Regions from separate parts of the Devosia sp. 919 genome, predicted to be linked through region 2. Evidence: riboswitches for the same ligand, from Rfam matches in the RefSeq annotation. Region 2 holds a riboswitch; the other holds the start of a gene.
The links. A riboswitch is a leader RNA that binds a small molecule or an ion and turns the genes downstream of it on or off. The one in region 2 is predicted to bind thiamine pyrophosphate.
Positions count from the first base shown of each region.

Region 1: it holds a riboswitch for thiamine pyrophosphate, as region 2 does, so the genes downstream of both, thiB (thiamine ABC transporter substrate binding subunit) here and HRQ64_RS06560 (YkoF family thiamine/hydroxymethylpyrimidine-binding protein) in region 2, are expected to answer to the same signal.

Region 1 is NZ_JABAOL010000001.1:3,171,028-3,182,271, forward strand. It holds gene rpoH (RNA polymerase sigma factor RpoH) at 1-542, shown strand, start outside; gene HRQ64_RS15380 (thiamine diphosphokinase) at 1,125-1,826, opposite strand; TPP riboswitch at 1,852-1,952, shown strand; gene thiB (thiamine ABC transporter substrate binding subunit) at 2,010-3,026, shown strand; gene HRQ64_RS15390 (hypothetical protein) at 3,253-4,839, shown strand; gene HRQ64_RS15395 (ATP-binding cassette domain-containing protein) at 4,826-5,464, shown strand; gene HRQ64_RS15400 (VOC family protein) at 5,487-5,912, opposite strand; gene HRQ64_RS15405 (hypothetical protein) at 6,116-8,278, opposite strand; gene HRQ64_RS15410 (adenylosuccinate synthase) at 8,326-9,615, opposite strand; gene HRQ64_RS15415 (DMT family transporter) at 9,749-10,699, shown strand; gene serA (phosphoglycerate dehydrogenase) at 10,759-11,244, opposite strand, start outside.
Region 2 is NZ_JABAOL010000001.1:1,356,008-1,367,251, reverse strand. It holds gene HRQ64_RS06590 (hypothetical protein) at 212-388, shown strand; gene HRQ64_RS06585 (hypothetical protein) at 449-679, shown strand; gene HRQ64_RS06580 (LLM class flavin-dependent oxidoreductase) at 681-1,967, opposite strand; gene HRQ64_RS06575 (ABC transporter substrate-binding protein) at 1,982-2,989, opposite strand; gene HRQ64_RS06570 (ABC transporter ATP-binding protein) at 2,992-3,741, opposite strand; gene HRQ64_RS06565 (ABC transporter permease) at 3,738-4,535, opposite strand; gene HRQ64_RS06560 (YkoF family thiamine/hydroxymethylpyrimidine-binding protein) at 4,550-5,158, opposite strand; TPP riboswitch at 5,149-5,261, opposite strand; gene HRQ64_RS06555 (AraC family transcriptional regulator) at 5,327-6,283, opposite strand; gene HRQ64_RS06550 (NAD(P)H-binding protein) at 6,394-7,266, shown strand; gene HRQ64_RS06545 (TSUP family transporter) at 7,341-8,114, shown strand; gene HRQ64_RS20455 (DUF6022 family protein) at 8,316-9,929, shown strand; gene HRQ64_RS06535 (LysR family transcriptional regulator) at 10,045-10,917, opposite strand; gene HRQ64_RS20105 (hypothetical protein) at 11,026-11,214, opposite strand; gene HRQ64_RS06525 (aldo/keto reductase) at 11,236-11,244, shown strand, end outside.

The DNA of each region.
Region 1 (11,244 bases), 1.8 Mb from region 2:
TCCAGGAATATGTCCTGCGCTCCTGGTCGCTGGTGAAAATCGGCACCACCGCTGCCCAGAAGCGGCTGTTCTTCAACCTGCGCAAGGTGAAGGGCCAGATCGCCGCGCTCGACGATGGCTCGCTCCATCCCGACCAGATCAAGCAGATCGCGACCACCCTCAACGTCACCGAGGATGACGTCGTCTCGATGAATGCGCGCTTGTCGGGCGATGCTTCGCTCAATTCGCCGATGCGCGCCGATGAAGGCTCCTCCGAATGGCAGGACTGGCTCGTCGACGACACGCCCAGCCAGGAAACTGCCCTTGGTGAAAGCGAGGAATATTCCGAACGCATGGGTCTGTTGACCAATGCCATGGATGTTCTCAACGATCGTGAGCGCGCCATCTTCCAGGCTCGCCGCCTGCAGGAAGATCCGCTGACGCTCGAAGAGCTGGCCCAACAATACGATGTCAGCCGCGAGCGCATCCGCCAGATCGAAGTGCGCGCCTTCGAAAAAGTGCAAGACGCCGTTCGCGAAGCTGCCCGCTCCAACGCCGCATAAGGCTGGACCGCCGCAAGCAACCAATGCAGCCCTCGGTTTCCCCCGAGGGCTTTTTTACGCCTGCGAGCCCGCCGCCGATGCCAACCTGGCCTTGAGCCCGGGGCCCATCGAGCCTCCGGCATACTCATGCCCCCCAAAAGCCCTTACCCCCCGGAAGTGCGGAATGAGCGGGAATGTGCCGGAGCCCTCATGGTGAGGTGCGCAGCGTAGCGCAGCCTCGAACCACGAGGGCGGCCATCACCACCCCACAAACTTATCCCCGCCCCCGAAAACCTCAGGCACAATCCCCCTTGTTCCTGGGCAAGCTGCGCGGTCGCGACGAACGGTCGGTGCGGGAATATCGGATGAGTTTGGGGTCGCCCAAGCTCCTTCGGGACGAGGATGATCCGGGACCGATTTCATCCCCCGGTCCATGAAGCCTCAGGGCTTCTGGCGTTTGGCACGGGTCTAGCCACGGACGGTCCTCACCGAAGAGTCTCCGATGGAGCATGGGGCGAAGCTTGCTTCACCTTCTACCCTTTTGCCGGACGACCGGCACCGAGGCGAACTTCGCCCCATGTCGCAGCACCAACCGCAGGGTCATCAGACCCGGGCGGGATTTTGGCACGCCTGGACGAGATCCCACAGCCGAGCCTTGGGCAGGATCAGCAGCCAGGGCACGGGATCGACCGGCACAATCTCGATCCGCCCGCCCAGGGCCGCATTTGAGGTGCCGATCAGCCCGCCCGGCGCCAGCTGCAGGCCATCCATCGGATACAAGAGCCCCTCCGAGCGCTCGAACCCGATCGGCACCAGCGGATGGATCGACACCCGCTCCCCGGCCGCCGCGTCAAAGGCAATCCGCCCCACCACCGCCAGCGCCACATCGATCTCGTCCACCAGCAGCAAGTGCCGCTCGGGGGCATATTGCAGCACTGCGCTCAGTGCCGCGAGCGTATGGTCGAGCCGCTTGCCGGTCATGCCCAACGCCAGCGTCACCGGCGCCTGCGTCGAGCGCAGTGCCTTCTGGAAATCGGTGGTCACTTGCTCGGGCAGGTGAAACACGCGGGTGCGCCGCTCCCAGTCGGCGCGATCCTGCAGCGAATCGAGATCCCCGATGATCGCCGCAGGCACCAGCCCTACCGCCCCGATCGCATCCGCCCCGCCATCGGCCCCGATCAGCGTCACTCCCGCTGCCGCGAGGTCACGCAGGGTTTGGCTCTCCACCGCCCCGCCGCCCACAATGGCGATCGGTCCGGCAAAGCGCAGGGGCGCGTCGGCAGCTGGGCTGAAATTCTCTTGCACTTGGGGGGCGCTCTTATAAGATCATGGCGTCTCGCTGGGGTGTTCCGGGTCAAGCCGGAGCTGAGAATTACCCATTGAACCTGAACCAGGTCATGCTGGCGGAGGAAGTTCGAGATGGCAAGGGCATCTCGTGCCCGCCATTGACACCCATCCCTTCACTCATGGCCGCACACCAATGAAGGGATGACCATCTTGGTCCACACCACTCACCTGGCGCTTGCGGTCCTTTTCGGACTGGCCGCCTCGCCCGCCTTGGCCCAAACCGCACCGGCGCTCACCATCTATACCTATGATGGCTTTGCCGCCGAATGGGGCCCCGGCCCCCAGCTCGCCGAAGGCTTTGAAGCCCAATGCGCCGGCTGCACTGTCGAGTTCATCGCCGCCGATTCCTCCATCGGCGCCCTGCGCCGCGTCCAGCTTGAAGGCGCCACCACCCCGGCCGACCTCATCGTCGGTCTCGACGTCGCCACCGCCGGGGAAGCCCGCGCCACCGGCCTCTTTGCCGATCACACTCTGGAGCTGGGCGATCTCGCCCTCCCCGAGCCCTGGACCGATCCGCAATTCGTGCCGGTCGACTACGCCCATTTCGCCTTTGTCTACGATACCGACCGCACCGCCACCCCGCCCGCCTCCTTCGAGGAGTTGATCGCGCTCCCCGACGATCTCAAGATCGTCATCCAGGACCCGCGCTCGGCCACCCCCGGCCTTGGTCTCGTGCTCTGGATCAAGGCCGCCTATGGCGACCGTGCCCCCGAAATCTGGGCCGGCCTCAAGCCCCATATCCTCGCCGTCACCCGCGACTGGTCGGAAAGCTATAATCTCTTCCTGACCGGGGAAGCCGATATGGCGCTCTCCTACACCACCTCGCCCGCCTACCACATCGTCGATGAAGACGATCACACCGTCAAGGCCGCGCTCTTCGATGAGGGCCATATCGTGCAGGTCGAGATTGCCGGCATGCTTGCCTCCACGGACCAGCCCGAGCTCGCCCGTCAGTTCCTGGCCTATCTCGCTTCCCCCGCCGCCCAGGCGATAATCCCCACCACCAACTGGATGTTCCCCGTGGTTGACCTGGGTGCCGACCTTAACCCGGCCTTTGGCACCCTCCCGCAACCCGCGAAAACCCTGACGATCAGCGACACCGACCTCGAAGCCAACCGCGCCGCCTGGATCGACGAAATGCTCGCCGCCATCCAGTAGGAATCAGGACAGCCACAAGCTTCGAACCCCTCAGTGTGCCTCCCCTCCCCCTTGAGCGGAGGCACACTGAGGGGGGCGATCAAGGGAACACAGTCCCTGATAGCCACACAACGACTCTCCGCCATCCCAGCGCCATCAGCCGACGTCCCCTCCCCCTTGAGGGGAGGGACAGGGTGGGGGATCAGGCCCATCAACCCGCTCCAAGGCTAGCGCCAACCACCGGACCATGACCCTCCCACCCCGCCCCTTGCGCATCGCCACCGCTTGCCTCCTCGCGCTTGCCATCGCCGGGCTGATTGCTCTCGTCCTCTGGTCCATTCTCGCCGCCGCCACCGATGCCGCCGCCACCAGCCGCATCGATATTGCCCACCTCCTGCGCATGACCTCGATCCAGGCCGGGCTCACCACCGTGCTTTCCTTGCTGGTCGGCACGGCATTGGCCTGGTCGCTCAATCGTCTGCGCTTCCCCGGACGCGATCTCCTCGTCGCCTTCTTTGCCTCCGCCATCGTCACCCCCGGCATGGTCGTGGCCTTCGGGCTCCTCGCCATCTGGGGCCGCAACGGCTGGATTAATCGCGCTGCCGAAGCCGTGCTCGGCTTCCCCTTGGGCAATCCTGCCTACGGGCTCGGGGGCATTCTCTTTGCCCATGTCATTCTCGATGGTGCCTTTGCCGCGCGCATCATCCTCGCCCGTCTCGACGCCATTCCCGCCGCCCGCCTCAAGACCGGCCAGTCCCTGGCCCTCTCCGCCTGGCAGCGCTTCACCCTCATCGATTGGCCCGCCCTGCGCGGCACCCTGCCGGGGCTCGGGGCCATCATATTTCTCCTCGCCTTCACCAGCTTCCCTATAGTGCTGCTGCTGGGCGGTGGCCCGGCCAACCAGACGCTGGAGGTCGCCATCTACGCCGCTGTCCGCCAGGATTTCGATCTCGTCGGCGCCGTGCGCCTCGCCCTGACGCAAATCGCGGTTTGCTCGGTGGTGATCCTCGCCGCCTCGGCTTTGGCCCCCGTGCCCACCGCCTTTGGTTCTTCCCCCGCCACGACCTGGCGCGACGGGCCCGCCAGCCGCCTGCTGCAATGGCTGATACTCGCCACTGCAACCCTCTGCTTCGGTCTGCCCCTGCTCTCCGTGCTGATAGATGGCCTCGCCGCCGGTCTCGGCAGCCTCCTGGCCCAGCCGAGCTTCTGGTGGTCGCTCCTCACCAGCCTCCTTATCGGCAGCGCCTCCGCACTCCTCACCCTGCTTCTGGCGCTTGCCCTCGCCCTTGGCCGCGGCGCCACCGGCAGCCCGCCGCTGCGCACGCTCCTGGGCATCCCGGCCTATGCCTATCTCGCCGTGCCCGCCGTGGTGCTGTCGCTGGGCTTCTTCCTGCTGGTACGCGACCTGGGCCTTGCGCCGGCCGCCGCCGCGCCCGCTGTCGTCATCCTTGCTAATAGCCTCCTCGCCCTGCCCTTTGCCATGGCAACGCTTGCGCCGCCGCTCGAAGCCATTGCGAAAACCCGCGGCAAGCTCATCCGCTCGCTCGGGCTGGGCGGCTGGCGTCAGTTCTTCCTCGTGGAACTGCCCCTTATCGGCAAGGATCTGGGCGTCATGCTCGCCCTCGCCTTTTGCTTTTCGCTAGGGGATCTGGGCGTCATCGCCCTATTTGGCACGCAAGATTTCCAAACCTTGCCGCTGCTGATGTTCCGCTCGCTCGGCGCCTATCGCAACAATGATGCAGGGGCCATTGCCGCCATTCTCCTCATCGGCACCATCATTGCCTTTGTTGGCCTGCCTCGCCTTGCCGAAAGGATCGCCCGTGCTGCGCGTTGACGAGCTTTGTTTTGCTTATCCCAACACGGCCGAGCCCTATCGTTTTTCCCTCGCCGCTGCGCCCGGCGAGATCACCGCCGTGTCGGGCGCCAGCGGTTCGGGCAAGTCCACCCTGCTTGATCTCCTCGCTGGCTTTCTCACGCCGACCTCGGGCAGCATCGTGCTCGATGGCCAGCAACTCGTGCCCCTGCCACCCGAGCAGCGCCCGGTATCGCTTCTGTTGCAAAGCGAAAGCCTCTTCGAGCACTTGAGCGCCGGCCGCAACATCGCCCTCGGCCTGCCCGCCCGTACGCCAAAAGCAAGCGTCCACCAGCAGGTCGAAGCCGCTCTCGCCGAAGTTGGTTTGTCCGGCATTGGCGCCCAACCGGCCGCGACCCTTTCGGGCGGGCAAAAGCAGCGCGTCGCCCTCGCTCGCACCCTGCTGCGCGCCCGTTCGGTTTTGCTGCTCGATGAGCCTTTCTCAGCCCTCGACGATCAAACCCGCGCCGTGATCCGCGATCTGGTGAAGACGCTGACGGTCCGGCATGGCTGGCACACCATCCTCGTCAGCCACCACAATGATGATATCCTCGCCCTCGCCAGCCGGCGCTATCATCTGGCGGACCGAAAGCTGGTGGCGGACTAAGCTGCCACGGCGAGGAGGCGCTTTATTCATCCGCCGGCAGCAAATGCGGGTTCCAGACCACCTCCCAGAGATGCCCGTCAGGGTCGCGGAAATACCCGGCATAGCCGCCCCAGAACGTGTCTTGCGCGGGCTTGATGATCGCGGCGCCCGCGCCCTCGGCGTTCGCCATGATCGCGTCGACCTCGCCGCGTTCCCTTACATTGTGCCCCAGCGTCATGGCAGTGGACGACACCGGCTCCCGGGCAAGGCCCGTGTCGAACGCAATATCGTCCTGCGCCCAGATCGCGAGCTTCACTCCGCCCGCCAGATCAAAGAACGCGACGGCGCCGTGCTCGTACTCCTGCCCGACAATGCCTTGCGTCGGCAGGCCCAGCCCATCACGATAAAAGCGCAGCGCCCGCTCGAGATCGCCAACGCCTAGAGTGATAACGGAAATCCGTGGTTTCATGTCCATGCCCTTTCGATCGGCGCCCGCCCGATGCTGGCGCCGTGATCGTCATGGGCCGCTGCAGTAGCGGAAGGACCCGCAAGCGGGGCCGGGCCAACCTTCCCGAACTAACCTGTTTTAGACACGCCAAGGCTAAGCCAGCCCCGCCGGAGCGTCAATCCGCGAGGCCTCTGTCCGGCCAAACGCGGATGCAAAAAGGGGGGCTAATTGCCCCCCTGTCCCCAAGCCGCAAAGACCTTGTCGAACAGCGCCTGCGCTTGCTCATCCTTTTCAAGGGTGATGATCGCATTGCGCCCGGTGCCATACACCACTGCCAGATCCATCCACTTTCGGCTGCGCAGCAGGTCCTGGTTGGTGTTGGCATCCTGCTCGGCCGCACTCAGCGCAAACAGGTAGGAATTACCCACGACGCGGGCCGAAGCCCCCACCAGCGGCGTTCCGGGCACCAGTTCCTGGTCCTTGAGCAACACGCCCGGCAGCCCCGCAATCGTGCCGCCGATAAAGGTGTCGCTCACATCGAAATCCACCTCCATGAGGTGGCTCGCGGGCAGGCTCGGATCGGAATTCTTGCGAATGGTCATCTCGACCCCGAGATTGCGCGCCGGAATATTGGCCTGGCCGATCAGCGTGGGCTGGCCGATCTCGTCGACCCCCTCGCGCCACTCGATCGTGCCCGAGAACGGTACCGCACCGGTGCGGCCATCCTGCGAGGCTTCCAGCAGCAGCGACTGGCTGCCCGACAGCACGGCCGGATCGACCGATGCCGCCGGATCATTGAGCGCCACGGCAGCATTAGGGTCTTCCCCGGGCAGCCGCTCCTCGCTCTTGTCGTCCGCACCACCACCCAGTTCGGGCAAGCTGGTCTGCGTCCCGTCGGGCACCACCGGCTCTGGCGTGGGCTCCAGCCGATCCTCGGTTTCCAGTGCCTCGAGCGCCGTAGTCGGCTCGGCCGCTGTCTGGGTCGCCGTATTGCCCGGCACTGCGGGCTGGTCGGTCGCGGCAATGTCCCCATTGGGCGGCACCGGATCGAGCGTCGGGGTCGTAAGATCAGGTTCTGGCTCGGGCGCTTCGGCAACCGCCGTGCTGGCCTGCCCGAACATCTGGTTGAGGTCCACATAGCCTTCGCGCCAGGCCCAAAAGCCGGCGCCACCCACGCCAACCAGAAGCACTGCAAAAACGATCAGGAAAATGCTCAGGCCCGTTCCGCTGCGCGGCTCGCTCACTGGCACGAAGTTGTCGGAATTGTCCTCGCCTGCCCCGCCCGGCAATTCCGCGCGCTCGGGCATGGCAAACATATTGGGCACCGCCGGCCGGGCCGGGCCCACAGCCACCGGCTCCGTGGACTCTGCCGGAGTAGCCTGGCTTTCGCCCCGCGCTTCGCGATCCAGCGTCTCGATCGCCCGCTCGATAGCGCCCTCGGCTTCGCTGGTGTCGGGCTGCGCCGCCTCAACTTCGACTTCGCGCACACTCGACAGTGCCGCTTCAACGGGGCTTGGTCCCATGCTGCTGGCGGGTTCGGTGCGGCGGGCGAAATTGAGCAACGCTCCCCGGCGGGCACCCTCCTCAGCGGCAGGCTTGTCGTCGGCAAACGAATCCGGCTGGTCCTGAGGCTCCTGCACCGGCGCATGGAGCGGCGCGTCGCTGGGCAACTCGCTCGCGCCTGCCGTTTCCGCCTCGGCCTTGCGCGCTCCCTTGGCTCGCCCGAAAGACGGCAACCAACGCGCCCGTGGCTTACTGATCTTCTCGACGGACTCAGGCTCGCTCTCGGCCACTGGCGTAACCACCGCCTGGGCCTCGTTTTCGTTTGGAACCGCCACGGGCACGTCGACCGGGCCCTCCTCGCGCACCAACTCTGCCCCGCTCGCTTCGGCGGCATCGGCGATGATGTCTTCGATCGAGGTGCCGGAGCGCGCTGGGCTATCCCCTTGCGCCTGGGGGTAGGCGGGCTGTACCGGCTCGAACGCGGGATAGTTTGGTTGTGCCGGCTCAAAGCGCGGCCTCAGCTCGAACCGGGGTTGCGGTTCGGGCTCAGGTTCGGGTTCCGGCTCAGGCTGGGGTTCCGGTTCCGGCTCCGGCTCGGGCGCTGCTACCGGCGGCTCGACCGGTTGCGCCATCGGCCGTCCAAACACCGAACCACGCCGCAGCGAAATTACGGCTTCGCTGGCTTCCTGCTCAACCTGCCGGATACAATCTTCCAGCTGCAGCCGATGCTGCGTTATGTCGCGCGCCGGCAGCGGTGGCTGAATGGCCCGCAACTGGCCCACAAGTGCCGAACGCGCCTTTTCGTAAACCGCACGGCGAGCCGCGCCGTTATTCTCGGGCAATGCCGAGATGGCCCGGCGCAGCAGCTCCTTGTAGTCGGCCATAGCTTACTTGGTACTCACAATTGCCGCAGGTGTTGTATCAAAAACACTCAATCTTGGAACGGGTCAACCACAAGGATAGTATCGGCGCGCTCGGGGCTCGTCGACAACATGGCAACCGGCGCCCCGATCAGTTCCTCGATATAGCGCACATACTTGACCGCCTGGGCCGGCAGCTCAGACCAGCTGCGCGCCCCGGCTGTGGTTTGCGACCATCCTTCGAGGGTTTCGTAGATGGGCGTAACCCGCGCCTGTGCCTCCATCAAGGCAGGCAAGTAATCGATCCGTGATCCATCCAGCTCATAGCCGACGCAGATCTTGATTTCCTTCAGCCCGTCCAGCACGTCCAGCTTGGTCAGTGCAATGCCCGAAATGCCGGAAGTCTTGACGGTCTGGCGCACCAGCACGGCATCGAACCAGCCGCAGCGACGCGCCCGGCCGGTATTGACGCCGACCTCGCGCCCGACCGTGGCCAGATGCTCGCCGATCTCGTCATCCAGCTCGCAAGGGAACGGGCCCTCGCCGACGCGGGTCGTATAAGCCTTGGTGATTCCCAGCACATAGCCGATTGCCGTTGGCCCCAGCCCGGAACCGGCCGCAGCCTGCCCTGCCACAGTGTTGGACGAGGTCACGAAGGGATAAGTGCCGTGGTCATTATCGAGCAGCGCACCCTGCGCTCCCTCAAACAGAATGCGTGCGCCAGCTTTGCGCTTTTCGTCGAGCACCTGCCAGACCTGGTCCATGAAGGGCAGGATCTGGTCGGCTACCGAGATCAGCTCCTGCCGGATCGTTTCGGCCTCGATCTCGGGCAGACCCATGCCGCGGCGCAGCGCATTGTGGTGCGTCAGCAGTCGCTCGATCTTGGGCATCAGCGTTTCGGGCTGGCTCAAATCGATCAGCCTGATCGCCCGACGACCCACCTTGTCCTCATAGGCCGGGCCGATGCCACGCTTGGTGGTACCGATCTTGAGCCCGGACGTGCTGTCTTCGCGGATGGCGTCGAGTTCGCGATGTAGCGACAGGATTAGCGGCGCGTTGTCGGCAATGCGCAGCACATCGGGAGTGATCGTGACGCCTTGCGCCCGCAGCTTGGCCATCTCGGCCACAAAATGGTGGGGATCCACCACCACCCCGTTGCCGATCACCGACAGCTTGCCCTGCACCAGGCCAGATGGCAGCAGCGCCAGCTTGTAGCTGACGCCATCGATCACCAGCGTATGGCCGGCATTGTGGCCGCCATGATAGCGCACCACCACATCGGCACGCTCGGAGAGCCAGTCCACGATCTTGCCCTTGCCCTCGTCGCCCCACTGCGAGCCGACGACAACCACATTCGCCATGAAAACTTCACTCCACCAATCATGCCGGCGCGGGGGCGACCCAAACCCGGGGGCCCGCGCAACTGTCCGGCGCCGGGTTTGACCATACCCGAATACCTGCTAAGTCCGATTGTCCTTACATCACCGAGCGCCGATGACAAAGCCGCCAATAACCCAAAGTCGCGGCATTTCCGCCCGCCTGCTGGACCGCCCCTATCTGCTGCTGGTTCTGACCACCATGTTTTGGGGCGGCAATGTCATCGCCGGCAAGCTTGCCGTCGGACATATCGACCCCTTCACCCTCACCGTGCTGCGCTGGGGCGGCGCCCTGCTGCTGATTCTGCCCTTCGCCCGAACGTCGCTTGAACGCGACTGGCCCGTGATCAAATCGCGCTGGCCCCTCTACTTATTCTACGGCGCGGTTGGCTATGTTACATTCAATATCCTGGTCTATATGGCCTCCTACCATGCGAGCGGCATCAACATTGCCCTCGAGCAGGTGACCATCAACCTTTTCGTCATGCTAGCGAACTTCGCGCTCTTCCGCACCCGGGTGCGGCCGCTGCAGATTCTGGGCGCGGTGCTGACCATTCTTGGCGTGCTGGTTACTGCCACCCATGGCGAGGTCGGCCGGCTCCTCGCACTCGACATCGGCTTTGGCGACAGTCTGGTCCTGCTCGCCTGCGCCGCTTACGCCGCTTACTCGGTGTCGCTGCGCTACAAGCCCCCCACTGGATGGATCAGCTTTCTCGTGGCGACCTGTACCGGTGCCTTTGTCGCCGCCATCGCCTACCAGATCGGGTTGGGCGGTGGCATGGGTGCGCTTTTTGCCGCCCTTCCAGCCGTCACGCCTCAGGGCTGGCTCATCGCCCTTTACACCATGGTGCTGCCCTCGATCGTTTCGCAGATGTTCTATGTGCGCGGCGTCGAGTTGATCGGCGCGAACCGTGCCAGCCTCTTTATTAACCTGATCCCCATCTTTGCCGCCACCTTTGCCGTGCTGGTGCTGGGCGAGCGGCTCGAACTCTACCACATGGCTGCCGCAGCCCTCGTCATCGTCGGCATTGCGCTGGCCGAATGGGGCGCCCTGCGCGCCTTGCGCTAGCACCAACAAAAAAGGCGGGACACGCTGCCCCGCCTTTCAAATCGTAGAACCCTTGGCTCTTAGAACCGCAGTGCCTTGGCCTGCTTGACGCCTTCGAGTTGGGCGATCTCCGCCAGCTGCGGCTCGGACAGCGTGCCATCGATCGAAACCAGCGCAATGGCATCGGCGCCCGGATCGGTACGGCCCAGGTTGAAGTTGGCGATGTTGATGCCAAGCTTGCCCAGCAGCGTGCCCAGCCGGCCGATATGGCCCGGCTTGTCCTCATTGGTCACATAAAGCATGGACGGGGTCAGTTCCGCTTCCATGTTGATGCCCTTGACCTGGATCACCCGCGGCTTGCCATTGGCGAATACGGTGCCTGCAAGGCTGCGTTCCTGCTTTTCGGTCGCGACCGTCAGCCGGATATAGTTCTCATAGGCGCCCTGCTGCTCGCGGGTCGTCACCTGCACGGCAATGCCGCGATCCTTGGCGATCTGCGGGGCCGAAACCATGTTGACCTCGCCCATCATTGGCTTGAGCACGCCATTGAGTGCCGCCGCCACCAT
Region 2 (11,244 bases):
CCATGCTAATGGCCAACGCCTCGATCTCGCCACGGTTCCGCAATGGGACAATGCGCGCTATGCAGCAGTTTTCAGTCGCCCTCGGCCATCTGCTCGCATCCATTCTCCACAACCCGGCTTCGGCGCGGCGATAAGGGTCGCCATGCCATTGTCCCGGGAGGATAGGACGGGCTAGACTAGCGGCAATCACCAAGTGCGAAGAAAAGCTGGTATGAGCGACAAGATCAAGGATGTACCCAATGGTGAGCTGGTGCCCGAGCAAAGCGAACTCCAGCTGGCAGATATAAGGATCGCTGACCTGGAGCGGCAGCTTGAAGCTGCCCAGCAGGAGATCGAACGGCTCAAACAGGAAGTTGCTTCCTTGCGCTCGTCAGCAGGTCCTCGGTGACAGTCCCAACAGCAATGGTCAATTCGAAGGGAGCCGCCGATATGCGTCTGAGTGCTGGGTTTGAGTAAGAAATATCGCGTCGTAGATTGCGCCCCGACAGAAGGCGCACCGGAAGAGTTTATTCAGGTCGCCGCGACTCCCGAGGAAGCAGCGCGGCTGGCGCTGGGACTGGTGCTGCAACGCGGCGGGCAATTGCGGGACCTGCGGGCCAAGGTTTACCTTGAAGCCGCCGGAACGTTGTCGATGTACCGGCTCTACACCAAGAGCCTGCACCGGCAGGCCGTGGACTGACCTATGCCGGACCGAGTTGGACGCGCTGCCGCAGCAGCGTTTCCCCGCTTGCGTTAAACAGGCCCGATGCGGTGAGCTCTGGTATCACCAGATCCACAAAGCTCTGCAGATCGGCCGGCATCAACGGTGCCATCACGTTGAACCCGTCCGCGGCCCCTTGGTCGAACCATTCTTGCATGGTCGCCGCGATCTCGGCGCCCGTTCCGACCGCCAGCAGATGCCCTCGACCGCTGGCAAGACGCATCAGCAACTGCCGCAGGCTGAGCCCCTCCCGTTTGGCGATGCCAACCAAAACAGCCACGCGGCTTTGGCTCGACTGGCTGGGAGCCCCTGCCCCGACAAAAGGAGGCAGGGGGTCATCCAGCTGTGCCGCAGACAAGTCGGTGCCCAGGAACTCGGAGAGCTTGGCCAGCGCGTGCTCAGGCACCATGAACCCATTCAACTGCACCAAGCGCTCTTCCGCCTGCGCCCGCGTCGGGGCAGCAATAGGCACGATGCCAGGGTAAATCAGCAGGCTTTCCGGTGGCCGGCCGTGGCGGGAAGCCCTTGCCTTCATGTCGCGATAAAACAGTTGCGCCTCGGCAAGATCGGCCTGAACCGTGAACACCAGATCGGCATAGCGCGCCGCGAAATCACGCCCGGCCTCAGAGGCGCCGGCCTGCGCCAGCAAAGGGCGGCCCTGCGGCGAGCGCGGCACGTTCAGCGGCCCGCGGGTTCGCACGAACTGACCGTGATGATCTACTGTCCGAACCTTTGCGAGATCAAGATAGCGGCCCGCCTGCTTGTCCGCGATCCGGGCATCGGCCTGCCAGGAACTCCAAAGTGCCAGCACAGCCGCGGTGACATCTGCGGCCCGCGCATAGCGCTCGCCATGTTCAGGCATGGCGTCGAGCCCGAAATTGTGGGCCTCAAGCGCATTGGAGGAGGTGACGACATTCCAGCCCGCCCGGCCACCGCTGAGGTGATCGAGCGAAGCAAAGCGGCGGGCGAGATGAAAGGGATGATCAAAGCTGGTCGAGGCCGTACCGATTAGCCCAATCCGCTCCGTCACTGCCGCCAGCGCCGAAAGGATGATGAAGGGGTCCATCGCGTCCGAGAGGTGCCGGTCGGCGCTTTGCTGCAGCGCCAGTACATCGCCCAGAAACAAAGCATCGAACCCACCCGCTTCAGCCCGACGAGCGATGTCGGTCCAATAGCCCAGATCAGTCGAGGCCAGCGCATTGCTTTCAGGCATGCGCCAGCCTGCTTCATGACTCCCCAGCCCATAGATCACCGCGTTGAGCCCCATGCGCCGCCTTGGTGTCACGGCGCGGCTTCCACATAGGCGCTGGTATAGTAGCCGGAGAAGTCAGGCTTGGCGGCCAGAGGATTGCCGTCGCCGTCCTTGAGGATGCCGGCTTCAAACAGGAACGTGCCCATCGCCTCCATCTTGGCGGGATTGATGACGCCCACGGCCCCAATCTCGGCCCGCAGGTAGTGCCCATCGATCAGCGCCTGCAGCGATGCGCGCACAAAGTCCCGGTCCAGCAGCGCGTCGCTATTGGCTGCGACCAGAATATCGGTCGCCTCGTCGGGATGGGCGACGGCATAGGCGTAACCGCGCTGGCTCGCGCCAAGGAACGCCTTGGCAGTGTCCGGGTGCTCAGCCAAAAAGGCGCCGGTGGTGCCGATGAAGTTGGTGTGCTGGTCGGGCACGCCCCAATCGGCATAGCGGAAGGCACGTTGTGGGCGCCCGTCTCGCTCCGCCTTGACGCCTTCCCAGGTATAAACTTCAAGGGTAAAATCCACCGCGCCGTTGGCCAGCGCTTCATAGGCCGAAGTGCCCAGGGTGACCGTCTCGAATTCCCCCCGGCCGCCATCGGCGCGGATGATCGTGCCAATCAGGGCACTCTCCCAGTCGCTGCCAAAGCCGGCATAAGTCTTGCCGTCAAGGTCCTTGGGGCTTTGGATATCCTGCCGGTCGCCGTTGAACACCAGGCGCCCCGTTTCGGTCTGCACCAGTGCATAAGTCGCGACCAGATCGACCCCGGCCGTGCGCTGGGTGAACAGGCCGATGGAGCCAAGAATACCGAAATCTGCCACCCCATTGGCCACGAGCGTGCCAGCGGAAGTGTCGGAATAAGGCAGGATCTCAACTGCGACCCCCGCATCCTCATAAAAGCCCTTGGCTTGGGCAACAAACAGGCCGACATGGTTGGTGTTGGGCGTCCAGTCCAGCGCCATGGTCACCGGCACCGGCTGGGCCAGTGCGGGTGGACTGGCGAGGGCGGCGGCAAGGCCAAGGATCAGCAGCAGGCGCGAAAGCGGCATGATTATTCCTCCGGTTCAAACAAGGTCTGCAGGATATCGGCTTCGATTTGGGCGATGACCGCCGACCCTGCTGGGGGTCGCGGATGCTCAAGCGGCACGTCGATGCGGCGCACGATCTGCGCTGGGCGCGGCGACAACAGGTAGATCCGGTCGGACAACAGCACCGCTTCGCGGACATCGTGGGTGATCAGCAACACGGTCCAGCGATGGCGCGTCCACATCCCAGCCAGCCAGCGCTGCATTCGCGTGCGGGTCAGGGCATCCAGGGCTCCGAAAGGCTCGTCGAGCAGCAGCATGGATTTATGCTGCACCACTGTGCGCAGCAGCGCTGCACGCTGCCGCATGCCGCCGGAAAGCTGCGCGGGGTAATGGTTTTCAAATCCGGCCAAACCAAACTCAGCAAACAGCGGCTGGACCGCCGCCCGCGCCGCCTTGCGCGTCATGCCCGCCACCTCAAGGCCAAGCGTGGCATTGTCGATGATCCGCCGCCACGGCATCAGCGCATCGCGTTGCGGCATGAAGGCAAAGGGGTGGCTCTTTGGGGCGAGTGGCGCCCCATCAAACAGCATTTCCCCACCATCAGTGGACACCGCTCCGGTCAGCAGCTGTAGGATGGTGGATTTACCAGCGCCGGAAGGGCCGAGGATCGAAACGAACTCTCCTGCTCCAACGCTCAAGTTGATGTCGGCCAGAACTTCGGAATCGCCAAAGCTCTTGCCCAAGTTGCGCAGTTCAAGCCTGGGCGTGGTCATGGGCGCCTCTGCGCCAAGCGGGTCCAGGGCATCGTCAGCCGCTGCACCAAGACGGTAGCGCCAAACAGGAGCAGGGTCAGCGTCGCGCTGACGACGACGGCGGCCAGCACCAGGTCGGGGCGAAAATTGTTCTTGGCATTGAGAATATAGATGCCCAAGCCCCGGACCGCCCCGGCATATTCGGCAAAGATCGCCCCGACTACGGCATAGGTGATGGAAATGCGCAGCCCGGCAAAGTAATAAGGCAAGGCCGAAGGCAGCCGCGCCATCCTGAACCGGCGCCACCGCGAGGCTCCCATGGACGCCAACAGCCCCTCGATATCGCGGTCGGTGGAGTCATAGCCCTGCACCAGCGCCACCAGCATGGGGAAAAAGGTCACCAGTGCCACGAGCACGATCTTGGGCGTCAGCCCGAAGCCGAACCAGAGCACGATGAGCGGCGCGATGGCGACCAGCGGCAGGGTCTGGGTGATGATGAACACCGGAAACAACGCCCGCCGTACCGGGCGAAAGAAGTCCACCACGACCGAAAACAGCAATGCGGCGCAGAGCGAGCAGCCGAAACCCAAAATGGTGGCCTGCAAGGTCGCTAATGTGTGCCCGGCCAGCGCGTCCCGGTTCTGGTAGCCTTGGACGATAATGCGGGATGGCGCCGGCAACGCCGTTGGGGAGATGCCCGAAAGCTGCACATAAGCTTCCCAGGCCAGGATCAGGGTCACCACCGAAAACACGGCGGGCCCTGCGTAACTGAGAAACCGGGCGACAAGTCGCCCGAAGGAGAACAACTGCGCCATGCCAGACCTTCCGCTCAGCGCGCGCTAGGGCTGTTGGCCGACACGGTCAGGTCGATAGTGACATGTCCCTCGGGCGGTCCAAACCGGCAAAAGGCCTGCTCGATCGTGGCGAATAGCGCACCGGTGTCGCCATTGAGCTTGGTGGCGAAATGCTTGGACTTTTCGAAGGTGCCCGACTGTTTGAGAAAGTCGATGCAGCCATAGATTTCGTCCATGTGATGGCCCTGTCCCATCACATAGAGAGACAATTGGGCCACCCCGAAGACGCCGATGTCGGGCGCATCTTGCACTGCCGCAAGCGCGCTGGCGCGCCGCTCCTCAAGAGGCGCAACGGGCCCTTCGAACAAATGGGACTGGCAGATGGCATCATCGGGCTCGCCCGGGCAGCCGCGCGAGATCGTCGCCGAAAGCACGCAATGGGTGCCGGCGCGCGCGGCGGCACTGAACAGATCGCGCATGGCGGGAAACAGCACTTCGGGCGGACCGACCAACAAGGTCGAGATGTCATCGGTCTCGATGCGCAAGCGTTCACGATAGGGATCGAGCGCACCCAGCGCGTTCATGATCACGCCGACAAAGTCGCCGGTCATTGGATAAAGGGAAATCTGTGCGCCTGAGAACATGGCCCGCCTCGCTCCGCTGGTATTACCCAGATCAGCTATAGGGTCCGAAGGCTTGCCGCCCTCATCTCAGCCCCGACCATACGGAGCACCCCTGTGGATAAAGCCAGCATAGGGCAGCATTGCCGGCAAATGCAAGCACATGTCTGCATTGGCGGAGTTGATCTTGGATCAGGCGCTTTGCGATGCTTGACGCAGTTCCTGGATTGCTTGTCCATCAGGCAAGCGCGCGCCACTTTGGAGCGTCTGCAGATAAGCTCGGGGCGCGAGGCCGTGATAGTCCTTGAACGCCCGCGTGAAAGCCGCCTCCGAGGCGTAGCCGGCTTCGCTCGCTAGTGACCCTACCGAAGTGGGGCCACTGGCGAGCTTTCTGGCGGCCAGAGTCAGTCTCCAACCTTTGAGATAGGTCAATGGCGGCTCTCCCGCCCGGTCATGGAATCGTCTGGCAAAGGCAGCGCGCGACAGCCCCGCCACCTTCGCCATGCCCTCGACAGTCCATTTGGCGGCGGGATCGGCATGGATCGCCCGGAACACCTTGGCAAGGTTGGGATCCTTCATTGCCGGCAACCATCCGGCGGAATGCCCGGCGCGCTCGGCTGCACGGCGCAGCACGTAAACCAGCAGGCTGTCGGCAAGACTTTCCACCAGGCTTTCATTGCCCAAGCCCTGGTGCTCCAGTTCCTCGGCCAGCAGCAGCACGATCGGCAAAATGCCATTGTCCTTGCGGAGCTCGGCGGCGGGCAGGTGAATGCAGGGCGGTAGCGCCGATTGTCCCAGCCGCCGCGTGCCATCCACCTGGAAGCGCCCGCAAAAGATCACCGCGTCAGGAGACTGGCTGGTGACATCAAATCCTTGTTGCACGAACTGGCTGACGGGGGGCGCCTCGCCCTTGGGGCTGGCCACGAGATCGTGGGCCTTTCCATCACTCAGGACCACCAGATCACCCTCTTCCAGCCGGAGTGGCGCTTCGCCAGCCCGGCGAAGCCAAGCGGTCCCCTGCCAGACGAGGTGAAAGGCGATCATTGCCCCCGGATCGAGCCGGAAGCCCCAAGGCTCAACCACCCGGCTGCGGACGAGGGTCATCCGGCTGCGGGCGTACATGCGGATCCATTGATCAAGCACATTCATGCCGCTCTCCTGCACCTTTTCAAGACGATCTGCAAGAAACGGGAGATCGTCTCACATGGCTTGTCCTCTCAGGGCGCGCCATCTTTCTCCTGGTTAGAAAGGAGAACGTGATGTTCAAGACCATACTTGTTGCGGCCGGAGCCGGCACAGTTGGGCAGCACCTGGCCAATCGGCTGCTGATCGCCGGGCACAGCGTCAAAATCGGCACAAGGCGAGGAGGTGACGCCAACACAGTGCTGCTGGACTATAGTCAGGCCCCGACTTTTGAAGCGGCGCTTGCCGGCACCGATGCGGCTTACCTCGTCGTTCCGACCTCGGCCGAACCACATTTACTGCTTGGCCCCTTCGTCGAGGCCGCAGCGCGGCGCGGCATTAAGTTGGTGTTGCAATCAGCTCTGGGGGTGGATGCCAATGACGCCATTCCGCTGCGGCAACTGGAGCGGCAGATCGAAAGCTCAGGCGCGCCCTACGCGATCCTGCGCCCAAACTGGTTCCTCGACAATTTCCACGGGCGCTGGCACCCCGGCATCATGGAGCTTGGCCGGCTTGCGCTTCCCGCGGGCGATGCCACGACCAGCTTGATTGATGCGCGCGACATCGCCGAAGCTGCCGCTGTCGCTTTGACCCAGGCAGTTGCGGATGGGCGGGCTTTCAACCTGACTGGCCCCGACAGCCTGGGCTATGCCGAAGCCGCAGCGGCGCTTTCCGCGATCAGCGGCCGCACCGTCACCTACGAGGGTGTCGACGAGGCGCAGTTCAAGCGCGAGTCGGGGCGCATGAAACTGGCGCCAGCTCTGGTTGAACAGATGCTGCCGATCTTTACTGCTACTCGCGCGGGTCATTTCAGCCAGGTCACTGACGATTTCAGCCAACTCACCGGGCGACCGGGCCGGCGGCTCGTCGATTATCTGGCTGACAATGCCTGGCGCTTCGCCGTCCCAGTTGCGCAGAACGAAGTCCAGAGAGCAGCGGTCAGTCGTTGATTTGCCGCCTCACGGCGCCACGCCCGGGGAATGCAGCTATTATCCCGGGCGTTGATTCTGTTTGCAGGCTGGTAATGGACCCGTTGAATGTCGCCATGCTCTTGGTCCTTGCCGGCGCTGCCGCTTATGTGCAGACGCTGACGGGCTTTGCCTTTGGCCTGTTGATGATGGGCGGTATCGGCATTCTCGGGCTGCTGCCCCTGCCCGAAGCCGCGGTGATCGTGAGCATCCTCACGGTGGTCAATGCAACTCAGGTGTTGGCCCGAGGCTGGCGTAACGTGGCCTGGAGCGAGTTTCGCCTCGCCATTGGCGCCAGCCTCCTTTTGGTGGTGCTGGGTTATTTCATGCTCGAATGGCTTGCGGACGCCAATCTGGACGGACTACGCCTGCTGCTGGGCGCCGTCATCGTTGGTGCCAGCATCCAGTTGATCCTGCAGCCGCATCCGCTGCCCAACCGATCTTCTTCGGGTTCGTTCGTCCTGGTGGGTGCATTGGGCGGCTTTCTGGGCGGGATGTTCTCCACGGCCGGACCGCCCTTGATCTATCACTTCTATCGCCAACCCCTGCCAGCGGCCGCCATCAGGGACACCTTGGTGCTGATCTTTGGCGTCAACGCCTTGTTCCGGCTGTCCTTGGTGGGGTTGACCGGCAGCTTCCCCTATGAGGCAAGTTGGTGGGCGCTGTTGGCGGCGCCCGTGGTTACCGCCACCACCTATGCCGCAAAACGCTGGCCGCCGCCATTTGCGGTCCTCACGCTGCGCCGCGTGGCGTTCTCGCTGCTGCTGCTATCAGGTGTATCCCTGGCGGCGCCAGCCATTTGGCGACTGGGGTTTGCCGCGGCCGGCTGAACGTCGATCCTCGGCGTGCTAAGTTGGGCCTCGGTACACACATCGGTCTCAACCCCTTGCCCACTTCGATATGTAGATCACAAGCGGCTTGCTTCAAGCCTAGGGACCTGCCGTAAAACCCTTGCCGTATCCAAGCAAAGGGAGTGCATCGATGCGGGTACTTTTGTCGACCTATGGTCGCGGGGTGACGTCGAACCTATTGTGGCGCTTGCAGTCGCGCTCGAGGCGGTCGGTGTGGAAGCGGTGCTGTCCGCTCCGGGCGACCAGGAGTTTGTGGAGCTTGCCGAACGTGCCGGCGTTGAGTTGGTCCCCGCCTTCATGCGCGTGCGAGAGTGGATTGCGCTCGCTCAACGATTTCCCAGCGATATCCCGGGTTACGGGATGAGGATGATCGCCGCCCAGTGCCGGACCATCGACGCGGCAGCCGCCGGCTGCGATGCAATCCTCGCGACCGGTCTTATGCCTTCGGTTGGCGCGGCTCAGTGCGTGGCCGAAAAGCGCGGCCTGCCCTTTATGCACGCATCGTTCTGCCCGATGTACCTGCCATCCGAGCACCACCCGCCACTTTCCTATCCCGGTCATTCCCGCCCAACGGGAGAGACCGACCACCGCGCACTGTGGAACCACAACCTCGAGGTGATGAACGCCCTTTTCGGCGGCACGATCAACCGACAACGGATCGCCATGGGCCTGCCGACAGTGACCGATATTCGCCAGCATGTCTTTACGACGCGCCCGCTCCTGGCTTCGGAGGCGGCGCTCTGCCCCTGGGAGCCAACCGATCTTTGTGCACCGGAGCAGACCGGGGCCTGGATCCTGCCCGACACGCGCCCGCTGCCACCCGAACTGGAGGCCTTTTTGAACGCTGGCACTCCGCCCGTTTATTTTGGCTATGGCAGCATAGCGGCGCCCAATGCCGACCGCTTGGTCCAAACCGCGGTAACCGCTATCCGCGCCCATGGGCGCCGCGCAGTTCTGGCGCGGGGCTGGGCTGGGCTCACGCTGCCCGACCAACAAAGCGACTGTTTTCTCGTCGGTGAGGTCAACCAACAGGCACTTTTCAGGCGTGTTGCCGTCGTGGTCCATCATGGCGGCGCCGGCACCACCACCACCGCTGCACGGGCGGGTGCCCCGCAGGTGATCGTGCCCCAAGGCGCTGACCAACCGTTTTGGGCACGACAGATCGAGCGGCTCGGGATTGGCGTAGCGCATCCTGGTGCCGCACCAACAATGGAGTCCCTTTGCGTCGCCCTCAACACAGGGCTCCAACCCGAAACCGCCACCCGGGCCCGGGCACTGGCCAGCACCATTGACAGCAATGGCGCTGCCCGAGCGGCAAGATTGTTGGTGGAAATCGTTGCGCAGCAAAGCTCAACCCTAGTACCGGCGCGGGTTCCATTGCTGACGGACGAGGCCGGCACTGACATTCACGCCCTCGCCCAGCGCGCCCAGGCGATGGTCGACCTTGAACTTGCCCGCATCTTGCCCGTGCGGCTGCAGGAGTTCCAGCAGCAATTCGAAGAAGTCGGCGATCTTGCCTATGGCACGCTCAATGCCGAGCTGTTCCGCCCTGTGCACGCCGCCCTGCGCGAAGCTGGCCTCAAGGCAATACCCCGATTGCCGGGAAGCTTCCAGCGCAGCCGGGAATGGGGCAATGCGGACGAAACCCATCAGCAACGCTGGATGTGGTCGATCATCAGCGGTGCCGACGGCAAGCCAATCGGCTCCCTCGCCGTCGGCAGTCACCACGATCACTCCTGCTTCCGGCTGCCCCGCAGCCCCGAGATCATCGCGCTGCGCGCCACCGTCCCCTAGCAGGATTGTCGCGGAGATCGCCCAGACCTACCCACAATACGCCGAGCAAGAGGATTTCAAGCACTGGTACGCCGCCTATCTTGGGCGGCAGTCGTCGACTTGACCTTTATGCCATTCAATTGGTCCGGCTCTGCTGGCCACGGAACAAGGCGCCGTGCTCGCGCATCAGCGCCGCAATGCGCTCGCTGACGGTACGCACGGCAAAGCTGTGGCGCTCCTCGTGATGGGCCACGAGCCACTGTTCGGTTTCGAGTTCGGGGATAGCCTCCGCTAGGCGCGCAAGCCGCGGATCGCTGTCACCGACGAAGCAGGGGAACACGGAAATGCCGGCGCCTGCGGCCACGAGTTCGAGCACGCTCAAGGCATCATTGCCGCGCACGGCAATGCGGTCGCCGTGACGGGCATGCAGCCATCGGGCAGAATGGGTCTGGCTGGCTTCCCCGGCCACGCCGACAAAGTAACCGGCCGCAACCCCGCTGACGAGTTCTGGCCTGGCATAAAGCCCATATGCCACCTTGCCGATCAGTCGCCCCACCAACCATTGCTCGGTGGGGCGCTGGTTGCGGATGCCCAGATCGGCATGGCGCCGACCAATATCGACCTTCTGGTTGGCGGTCACCAGTTCAAGCCCGAAGCGATCCGTGGCTGTCCATACCCGGCCGATCTGCCGACCAAGAAAAGCGGAGGTCCATGGTCCCGCCGAAACCTGCACCACCCGTTCCCCGATGGCCCCATCCTTCCAGCGCTTGAGCGCGAGCATGGATGCTTCAACCTCTTCGGCCCGCACCAGGAGCTCTTCCCCAACCGGCGTCAGGCGATAGCCGGTCTGGGAGCGCACGAAAAGCCGCTCGCCGACCTGCCGCTCCAGCGCCGTGATCCGGCGTCCCAGGGTTGCCGCAGATACGCCAGTCTTGCTCGTGGCGGCCGTCAGCCCGCCCAAGCGGGCAACATCGAGGAACAGTCGTAATCCGTCCCAGGACAGGTCCATTTTTCAATCCTGCAAAGCCCTTTGCAGCGTCGATCGTAGCCGATCCCCGGGAAGACGCGCAATAAACACAGCCGTAGCCGGCGCTACAGAGCGCGTCAGGGCTGCGCATCACCGCAAAACTGCAACATCAACCGCTTCGCAACATGATCGGAGGCTTGGATGTTTGGACGACTTCTTTGCAAGATCAAAAACTGGAGAAAGCAACAGATTGCCCGGCGCAAGCTGGCGCTCCTTGACGATTGGCTGCTCGCCGATCTTGGTGCCGAGCGAGGGTCGCTCAACCAATTTGTTGCTCACCACACTCACTAGGGGGTCGGCATGACAACC